DNA from 3 places in the Bacillus sp. GW823-FHT06A10 genome. Region 2 is predicted to be linked to each of the others. Evidence: predicted binding sites of a transcription regulator. Region 2 holds the regulator's gene; each other region holds the start of a gene.

Region 1 (3,286 bases), on a different contig from region 2:
AGCGATTTTAATAAGCATATCACGTGCACTAATATCTAGTGGCTTCTTCTTCACTTTCGGATTGCTCATTAATTCATCGTACATTTCATCAATATCAATATCATCTAAATGCTTGCCATATTCTTTATAAACCGTATAAGGTGCGAAAACATGGAAAGGCTCATTTTTCTCAGCAAGCTCAAAGAACTTACTTGGAACGATAATTCCGATTGATAGAGACTGAATACGGCTCTTCTCATCGGCATTTATTTTTTTTGTATCAAGGAATTCAATAATATCCCAATGGAAAATGTTTAAATATACTGCACCGGCACCTTTTCGTTGGCCAAGTTGATTCGCATATGAAAACGAATCTTCAAGCAATTTCATAACAGGTACTACACCACTTGCAGCGTTGTCGATACCTTTAATTTGCTCACCACGTGCGCGTAGCTTAGATAAGTTTAAAGCTACTCCCCCGCCGATTTTCGATAATTGCATCGCAGTATTAATGTTAAAGCCGATCGAATTTAAGCTATCGTCCATCTCTAACAAGAAACAAGACACCATTTCTCCTCTTCTGCTTCTTCCCGCATTTAAAAAGGTTGGTGTCGCTGGTTGGTAGTTTTGTTTTACAATCATGCTTGCGAATTGTCTTGCCTTCGAAACATCACCGCGTCCTAAGTATAATGAAACAATTGCTACACGATCTTCATAGCTTTCTAAGTATTGTTTTTGATCATTCGTTTTTAACGCATAATCTTTGTAGAACTTAGATGCTGCCATATAAGATTGGAACTCGAAGTTTTCACCATAAGCGATGTTATATACTTCCTCTACTTCCTCCAAGCTATACTCGTCCAGAACGTTGTAATAGTAATCATGTTCTTTCATATACTCCATTCGCTCTGCCACGCTATTAAAAGGAACGGTATTCTCTCTAGCTTCTTCCATAAAGACTTCTAATGCCTCTTTATCTTTATGAAGCTGATAAAAACCGTCCTGCATTTGCGTGATTTCATTATTCAGTTCAATGTGTCGCAATCTCCCGCACCCTTTCCTTAAAATATTCTACATCGTTATTTGTTCCAGATAACTCAAATTTTGATACAATAGGCACTTCATATTTAGTAGAAATCTTGTCAGCACTTGCACCGAACATGTCTCCCCAGTTACGATTGCCGCTTGCAGATACGCCTTTTAATTTTTCATTATTGCGCTCTAAAAAGTCTAAAACACGTTCTGGTACATTGCCAAAACCTGTTGTATACGTAATAAGAATAAAGTCTTCATCTATTACTAGATCTTCATCAATTTGAACGGCCGGCATATTTAATTTGTGAATGAAACGCTTCACGTTTCCTGTCATAGAATCATATGCAACTAACATTTCCGACCCTCCCTCTCAAATCTATATTCTCTATATGTTGTTCTTGATTTCTCTATATATTGTATTACGTTTCAAAATAAGACACAAGATATATGTATAAATTCTTTCTTTTTTTAACTTTTACTTTTCGACATGATAGCCGTTTTTTTTCAATACAATGACTATGAAACAACATTCTAAAACTCATGTCAATAAAGTGCTTTTCAAAAAAGTTGTCAACGAATTTAACCTTATTTTTAAAAAAGTTAACAATATATTTTGTCATAAAACGGTAGATGCTGAAGAAATATATTTCTCCAGCATCACGCAAAAAAGAACAGATATAAAACGATAATCTGCTCTAAAAAACGATTACATTTATCAAATTTACCTTATTAAATATATTATACATATACTTTCGTCTCTCGTTACATACTAAAAGATAACTATTATAGAAAAAGATTATTATTATGGAACTTCAATTTATTTATGAAAAGTTTATTCAGAGTGCTCAATACGCAAAATATCTTTTACAAATATGTGATGTGGATTTTCATCTTTATCAAGCATTGTACATACAGGAGCCTCTTCATCAAAGTATACAATCATTCCTTCTACATACTGATATGTATGTTGAACTTGTACAGTTACTTTAATTTCTATCGCTTCTTCATATGCTCTTTTTATTTTCTGAAGCATTTTTGCTGAACATTTTCGTTTCTCTGGATACATAACCATTCCCATAAATCTATTGCCGGCTCTATCTTTCCACATATAATCCCAATGTGGTAAAATGCCTTGTTTAAAATCGCCCATAATTCCCCTCTCCTTTATCTTTTATTTATTCCGCATTAAACGTCCAGTTGGTGAAGGTTACTAATCAGTGAGGGATGCCCTGCTGATCAAAATTCCCCTTTATGAACGTGGCGTTTCTGAATATGTATAAATCACTTGCCCGCCTCGCTGTGCGTTACCAATGAAATGCTTAAAGTCTTCTCTATTTACAACAACTTCTCTGAACGTATAAAATACATCTTTCGTAACAACATACTCCGTTATTTCACCATTTTTCAGCTGATCTAAAATTGTATTTGCTAATTCTTTATCCATGTATTTCACCTCTCTGCAATATTTTATTCTATCGTATATTCTATAGGTCAACAACTGTAAAATTATCCCGCTATTTGCGGGTAGTCCGATTGGTGTTGACTACTAATCAGTCGTGGAATGAACAAAAAATCTTACTGATTAACATTTCACTTTATCTTGTTGTTATGCCATGATTTTATTTTCGTTATTTCGCAAACAATATCGTTTTACTATATGTCCACTAAATATCATATACTAACATAGCTACTTCTCTATATCAAACATTTCGGCATTCAATTATGCAAAGTTCCATACCACTATGCTACAATATACAAATAGAACTAGGAGGGATACTATGATTCGGAAAGCAAAAAAGACAGATGCAATGGCAATAGCTCCTTTATTGTATAATGCTCTGCATGAAATTGCTGAAAAAATCACAGGTAGCACAGTTGAAGCAGAAGTATTACAAGGACTTGAGACATGGTTCTCAAAAGAAAATAACCGTCTGAGCTACGAAAACTGTTTTATTTATGAACAAGACGAAAGTGCAGTTGGAATTATTGTCGCTTATCACGGTAGTGAAGCAACACAGCTTGACGCACCAATTGTACATCACTTAAGAGAATTACATAAAGATGAATCGATTACGTTAGAAAAAGAAGCTGAGCTTGATGAGTATTACATTGATACATTATCAGTTTCAAGTGCACACGGTGGAAAAGGTATTGGTTCTAAATTAATTGAAGCTGCCGAAATCTATGCAACTGAAAAAGGGCATGAAAAAATCGCTTTACTTGTTAATTTAGAAAACAAACGCGCCTATTCACTATACGAAAAGTTAGGTTA
Region 2 (3,286 bases):
ATTTGCCCTCTTTTTTTATTTTTTTCTGAAAAGGAAAAAAATTATATAAGTATATTTTAAAAAGTGGACATACCACGAAACGTTGTGATTACTGCATTTGTGAATCGTTTATTTTTTTTAGGGAAAAGTAAAGAGGAAAATATGACAGAAAATCGAAAAAACTGTTGTTGCAAAATGAAAATAAACAAAGTATACTAACACTCGTAAACTTAAGAGCTGAGGTACGTAGTCACTACTTAAAGGGTTAGGACCTCTCTGGACTAACTTTCCCCCGTGGTAGTGGAGCAAGCCAAATTGCAAATTAGTTTTCAATTCGAACAGTTAGAATAAATTTACAAGGGGGAACTGTAGAATGGATACTATGGATACGATGGGTCGTCACGTGATCGCTGAACTTTGGGATTGCGATTTCGACAAGCTTAATGACATGCCGTATATTGAACAATTATTTGTGGATGCAGCACTAAGAGCTGGTGCTGAAGTGCGTGAGGTTGCTTTCCATAAATTTGCACCACAAGGTGTAAGTGGAGTAGTAATTATCTCAGAATCACATTTAACAATTCATAGCTTTCCGGAGCACGGTTACGCAAGTATTGATGTTTATACTTGTGGGGATCGTATTGATCCAAATGTTGCTGCAGAATATATTGCAGAAGGTTTAAACGCGAAAACGCGTGAGAGCATCGAGCTTCCTCGAGGCACTGGTAGCTTCGAAATTAAGCAGAGAGAAACAAAAGCTCTTTAAAAAAGAACATAATTGATTTAAAATGTAAAGAGGTGTATAATGCACCTCTTTTTTAGTTTATAAAAAAGGAAAAATATAACGTACTCGTTAGTTGAATACATTGGACTCTTGCAAATGAGGTAGTGCCCTATATACCATCTTATTTTTAAGTATGAGATGATAAAGTGATGCGCTGAAACTTAAAGTGGTAAGAGAGTTAGAATGAGTTATATAATATTGTATATATATTTTAGGTGAATTGAGTAGAGAAAAATAAAGAGTATAGTGTAAAGGAGTGAATGAATTGCGTTGTCCATCCTGTTCTCATAATGGTACAAGAGTGTTAGATTCGCGTCCGGTAGACGAGGGGCGCTCTATTCGAAGAAGAAGAGAGTGTGAAAGTTGTTTAAGTCGCTTTACGACCTTTGAAAGGGTAGAAGAGTCACCTCTTATCGTTGTTAAAAAAGAAGGCACACGAGAAGAGTTTAATAAAGAAAAGATTTTACGCGGTTTAATTAAAGCGTGTGAAAAAAGACCAGTATCTTTAAGACAATTAGAAGAAGTAACACAAAGCGTGGAACGTGAACTGCGTAATTTAGGTATATCAGAAGTGAAAAGTGATATGATTGGTGAAATTGTTATGGAAGAACTTCGCGATATTGATGATGTTGCTTATGTACGTTTTGCTTCTGTATATCGTCAATTTAAAGATTTAAATGTATTTATTGAAGAATTAAAAGATATACTGCAAAAAGAAAGAGAGTAGAAGTTGTATTTTATTCTCTTTACATACCGTAAGTAATAGGATAAGAGAGCTAGAAGCGAAAGCTAATAGCTCTTTTTCACTAAGAATTTATATAATGAAGATAGAAGGAATGAAGTAGAGGATAGATTGGATGAGAGAAAGGAAAAGCAAGAATGGAAAAACAGTCATGGATGGAGCTATTGCCGATTGATCGTTATAAAGTAAGTGCGAAAGGGCTACTGCATAATTACGACCGAAAAGTATTAACGATGTTGTATCAGCCGTTAATAGGTAGTAGAGCTTTTAGCTTATACATGACACTATGGGGGGAGCTAGAGCAAGATCGTGTATTTGGAAAAGAGAATACACATCATTCCCTTATGGTGACTATGCAAATGCAACTTCCTGAAATATATGAGGAACGAGTAAAGTTAGAGGCAATTGGGCTTTTGAAGGTATATATTAAGAAAGAAAAAGATATTCGAATGTTCATATATGAGTTGCAACCACCTTTATCTCCGAAGCAGTTTTTTGATGATATTGTTTTAAGTATCTTTTTATACAATCGATTGAGTCGGACAAAATATAATCAAGTAAAGCAATATTTCTTAGAAGAAGAATTTGATTTTGCTTCTTATGAAAATGTTACGCGCTCTTTCAATGATGTGTTTGGTTCGTTTAATCCAGGACAGCTTGAGCATGCGCAAGAAGACCTTCGTATTCCAAAAACGACAACTATGCCAAGTAACGAGAAGGGAGACGCTCCGAAAGTTTGGAATGATTTCTTTGATTTCTCTTTATTTGTAGATGGATTGTCCGCTCTTGTTCCTAAAAAGGCGATTACAGATCAAGTAAGAGACTGCGTTATAACACTTGCTTACGTGTATGGTGTAGATGTGTTATCGATGCAAAATATCGTTCTTGGTGCGGTGACAGAGATGCAAACAATTGATATGGAAAGGCTTAGAAAAGGAGCGCGCGATTGGTATCAATTTGAAAATGGTCAAGCATTACCGGTACTAAGTGAAAGAGTACAGCCTCATGCTGCACGTACGATGAAAGAGAAAGAGCCTTCATCACAAGAGGAGATGTTAATAAAGCAGCTAGAGGAAATCTCGCCAAAACAACTATTGAAAGAGATTTCTGGTGGTGCAGAGGCAACGAAAGCGGACTTGCAAATCGTTGAAGATGTCATGATTAATCAAAAATTGACACCAGGAGTTGTGAATGTACTTATTTATTACGTTATGCTACGCTCAGATATGAAACTTGCGAAAACGTATGTCGAGAAGATTGCTGGGCATTGGGCACGTAAAAAGGTCGGTACAGTAGCGGACGCGATGGCGTTAGCGAAAGAAGAGAACCGTCAATATCAAGAGTGGGCTGAGACGAAGAAAAAAGGCCGTACGGCGAAGAAAACGGTACGAAAAGAAATGGTGCCAGATTGGCTTAAGGAAGAAGAGCCGAAAGAACAAGAGAAAGAAACGGCGAAGAAAGATGTAAGTGTAGAAAAAGATGCAAGTACGCTAGAAGATGAACGAAAACGATTAGAAGAAGTGTTAAAAAAATATAAGCGTGATTAATAGAAGAGAATGAACGCTCTTTGAGGTGAGAAAATGGAGCATATTCAAAATTCATTTACAAAATTAATGGAAAATGAAAACTTTAAAAATAGATATGAAGTATTAAAGGCAGAAGTAATGGCGCACCCGCGTGTAAAAGAATTTATTGACGAACATAAAGGTGAAGTAACGACTTCTATGATTGAGCGCAGTCTTGTGAAGTTATATGAATATATTGGACAAAGTGTAGGTTGC
Region 3 (3,286 bases), on a different contig from region 2:
TTCACTACGTTTCGCACTATTCCACTTCGACATATCTCCTACAAGATAGCCTGTTATGCGGCGAATTCTTTCTATATTAGCCTCATCTTCATTCCCGCAACTTGGACATTCATTTCCAATAACCCCGTGATAACTACAGCACTTACAACGGTCAACAGGATGATTAATTGAACCGTATCCAACGCCATGTTCTGCCATGGCTTGTACAATTTGTTTTAATGCCTTTTTGTTATGCATCGCTGCTCCGTCTAGTTCAATATACGTAATGTGTCCTCCATTACAGAGAGCATGAAACGGGCCTTCTAAACGGATTTTATTTATCGCTTGAATGTTATAATAAACTGGAATATGGAATGAATTCGTATAGTAATTATGGTTCGTTATACCGCTAATTACGCCAAATTCTTCTCTATCTTTTTTCACAAACTTTCCTGATAATCCTTCTGCTGGAGTTGCAATTATCGAGAAATTCAGTTGATGTTCTTCTGTCGCTTTATCCATTCTATCTCTCATAAAGGAAATAATTTCATACCCAAGTTTCCATGATTCTTCATCTTCCCCATGATGCTTTCCTGTTAAAGCTACTAAACATTCCGCAAGACCGATAAAACCAACACTTAACGTCCCTTGTTTTAAAATCGAAGCTACGGAGTCTTCAGGCTGCAATGCTTCTCCACCACGCCATACACCTTGTGAATATAAAAACTGAAAATCTCTTGCTCGCTTCGTACATTGATACGCAAATCTTTCTAATAACTGCTTAATTCCTAAATCTAAATAGTAGTTTAGCGCTTCAAAAAATGCTTCTTTTGAACCACTAATTAACGCTAATTTCACTAAATTGATAGACGTAAATGATAAATTCCCTCTACCAATCGCTGTTTCTTCTCCATGTATATTAGACATAACACGGGTACGACATCCCATGTAACATACTTCACTTTCTGGTCTTCCATCATAATGCACTGCATTAAACGGAGCATCTAAAAATGAAAAGTTAGGGAATAATCGCTCTGCAGTTGTCTCTAATGCTAATTCAAATAAATCGTAATTCGGATCACTTTCTTCAAAATTCACACCTTTTTTCATCTTGAAAATTTGAATCGGAAAAATTGGTGTCTCTCCTTTACCAAGTCCAGCTTGTGTCGCTTTTAATAGTTGTTTAATTAACATTCTTCCTTCTTTTGACGTATCTGTTCCGTAATTAATAGAAATAAACGGTACTTGTCCTCCGCCCCTACTATGCATACTATTCGAATTATGAACGAAAGCCTCACACGCTTGATACGTATCATTTTCCGTTTCTTTCCATGCAAATTCTTCTATTTGTTCTTTCGTAAGCGGATATGATTGTAATCGTTTTTTATGTCTCTCAATTGTTTTTCGTACATAAGGTGCTAAATCAATATCAAAGAGTGCAAACGATTGACCGCCATGCTGCATATTTTGATTCGCTTGAAAAATAATAGACGAAAGAGCCAATGCACTTTTAATGTCTTGTGGTTGTCTCATATGTCCATGTCCAGTATGAAAACCGTTAGCAAGCATTTGCGCTAACGGAATTTGCGAACAAGTCGTCGTTCCTGTCGCATAAAAATCTAAATCATGTGGATATAATATATTTTCATTTATCGCTTTTTTCACTTGATCTGACAATAAATTCTCAACAGCATAATATTTTGCACTCTCAGATGCGAACGTTCCCATTACACCCATTGGAGAGCGGCCGTCTACATTTGCATTTTCTTGCATTAAATCTTGTTCATTGCCGTGGACTATCGTCTCGAACACTTTCATTAATTCTTCTCCACGTGTATTATTTTGTAACATTTATAACCCTCCACCAATATGTTGTTGTCTTTTGATTAAAATGTTACTACATATAGTCTTGCTGTTTCTGCGAGAAATGTAACATTACTGTGAAATTTTTTTCACGAAATAATGAATTTTTCATTTACAAAAAAGAAATGTGCTCTTTACAAATGTATGGTACAATATACGGGAAAAACTCTTTTTACCCTTTATCAACACATTTGAATAAAGGAGACTGAACTTATGGTTACTACATATCTTTTATTTATCGTTGCCTACTTACTTGGCTCGATTCCATTTGCACTAGTTGTTGGAAAAATTGGCTACGGAATCGATATTCGTGAGCACGGGAGCGGTAATCTAGGCGGAACAAACACATTCCGTACATTAGGGAAAAAAGCAGGTTTTACCGTTACAATTGCTGACATTTTAAAAGGGACATTAGCAACAAGTCTACCAATGATTTTCGGATTAGATATTCACCCACTATGGTTCGGATTAGCGGCTGTTCTTGGACATGTCTACCCGATCTTCGCGAAATTCCGTGGTGGTAAAGCAGTTGCAACTTCTGCTGGGGTGCTATTATGCTATTCACCAGTTGTTTTTGCAATATTGGCTGTTGTATTTTTCACCCTTTTATTTACAACAAGATACGTATCACTTTCTTCTATGGTAACAGCAGTTGTTGCTGTTATTGCATCCATTGTTAGCGGGGATAAAATCTTCATTATTGCGATGTGTTTATTAGCAGGTATGGTTATTTATAAACACCGTGCAAATATCGGACGAATTATAAATAAAACTGAACCAAAAGCAAACTTTTCAAAAAAGCAAAAATAAGATCGTAACCCACATAACGCAAAAAGAAAACGTGAAGCATATTAATAGCGTCTTTTTGCGTTATTTTTTATACTAAAGAAAAAGCAACATAACTTGGAGGAACTATACATGAATCTTTCCGTAACAAAAGAAGCAGCACAATGGTATAAAACTGAATTAAACTTACAATCAAATGAAACACTACGCTTTTTCGTACAATACGGTGGTTGCAGTACTGTGCAAAAAGGACTTTCTTTAGGTATTCGTAAAGATGATCCTGCACACCCTGCTGTTCAAATTCAAGAAGAAGGTATTAACTTCTTTATTGAAGGCGATGATGAATGGTTCTTCGATGGACATAATTTATCTGTTACACTTAATGAAGGTGACGACTTCCCACAATTTAATTATGAAAAATAAAAAAGCGCGGCTTCTGCCACGCTTTTTTATTTTTTCTTAATTTCCTCATATTTCGCATACCACTCAGGATATAACTTTTTAAATGATACAGGGCGGAATCCTTCTTTTTTCGCACAAATATTCGTCGTACTTGCAGTAATACAAAGATCACCATCACCATTATATATTTCATATCCATATACAACGCGAAGCGGGCTCACAGTATCTACCCATGTTTTTACGATTGCCTTTTCTC

What was found. Region 2 encodes NrdR, which represses ribonucleotide reductase genes. Its sites were predicted from a motif close to AACACNATATATNGTGTT; they were not measured.
Region 1: nrdI (class Ib ribonucleoside-diphosphate reductase assembly flavoprotein NrdI) is a predicted target of NrdR. The motif match lies at 1,418-1,435, and genes of this name have one in related genera.
Region 3: AC1Q8M_RS14250 (anaerobic ribonucleoside triphosphate reductase) is a predicted target of NrdR. The motif match lies at 1,873-1,890, and genes of this name have one in related genera.

What each region holds. Positions count from the first base shown of each region.
Region 1 is NZ_JBXAHT010000001.1:590,698-593,983, reverse strand. It holds gene nrdE (class 1b ribonucleoside-diphosphate reductase subunit alpha) at 1-1,023, opposite strand, end outside; gene nrdI (class Ib ribonucleoside-diphosphate reductase assembly flavoprotein NrdI) at 1,010-1,369, opposite strand; gene AC1Q8M_RS03075 (hypothetical protein) at 1,847-2,164, opposite strand; gene ykzS (protein YkzS) at 2,264-2,458, opposite strand; gene AC1Q8M_RS03065 (GNAT family N-acetyltransferase) at 2,793-3,286, shown strand, end outside.
Region 2 is NZ_JBXAHT010000002.1:278,950-282,235, forward strand. It holds gene speD (adenosylmethionine decarboxylase) at 362-745, shown strand; gene nrdR (transcriptional regulator NrdR) at 1,029-1,490, shown strand; gene AC1Q8M_RS16235 (replication initiation and membrane attachment family protein) at 1,643-3,052, shown strand; gene dnaI (primosomal protein DnaI) at 3,086-3,286, shown strand, end outside.
Region 3 is NZ_JBXAHT010000001.1:2,824,329-2,827,614, forward strand. It holds gene AC1Q8M_RS14250 (anaerobic ribonucleoside triphosphate reductase) at 1-1,830, opposite strand, end outside; gene plsY (glycerol-3-phosphate 1-O-acyltransferase PlsY) at 2,056-2,652, shown strand; gene AC1Q8M_RS14260 (HesB/YadR/YfhF family protein) at 2,761-3,051, shown strand; gene AC1Q8M_RS14265 (acyl-CoA thioesterase) at 3,078-3,286, opposite strand, start outside.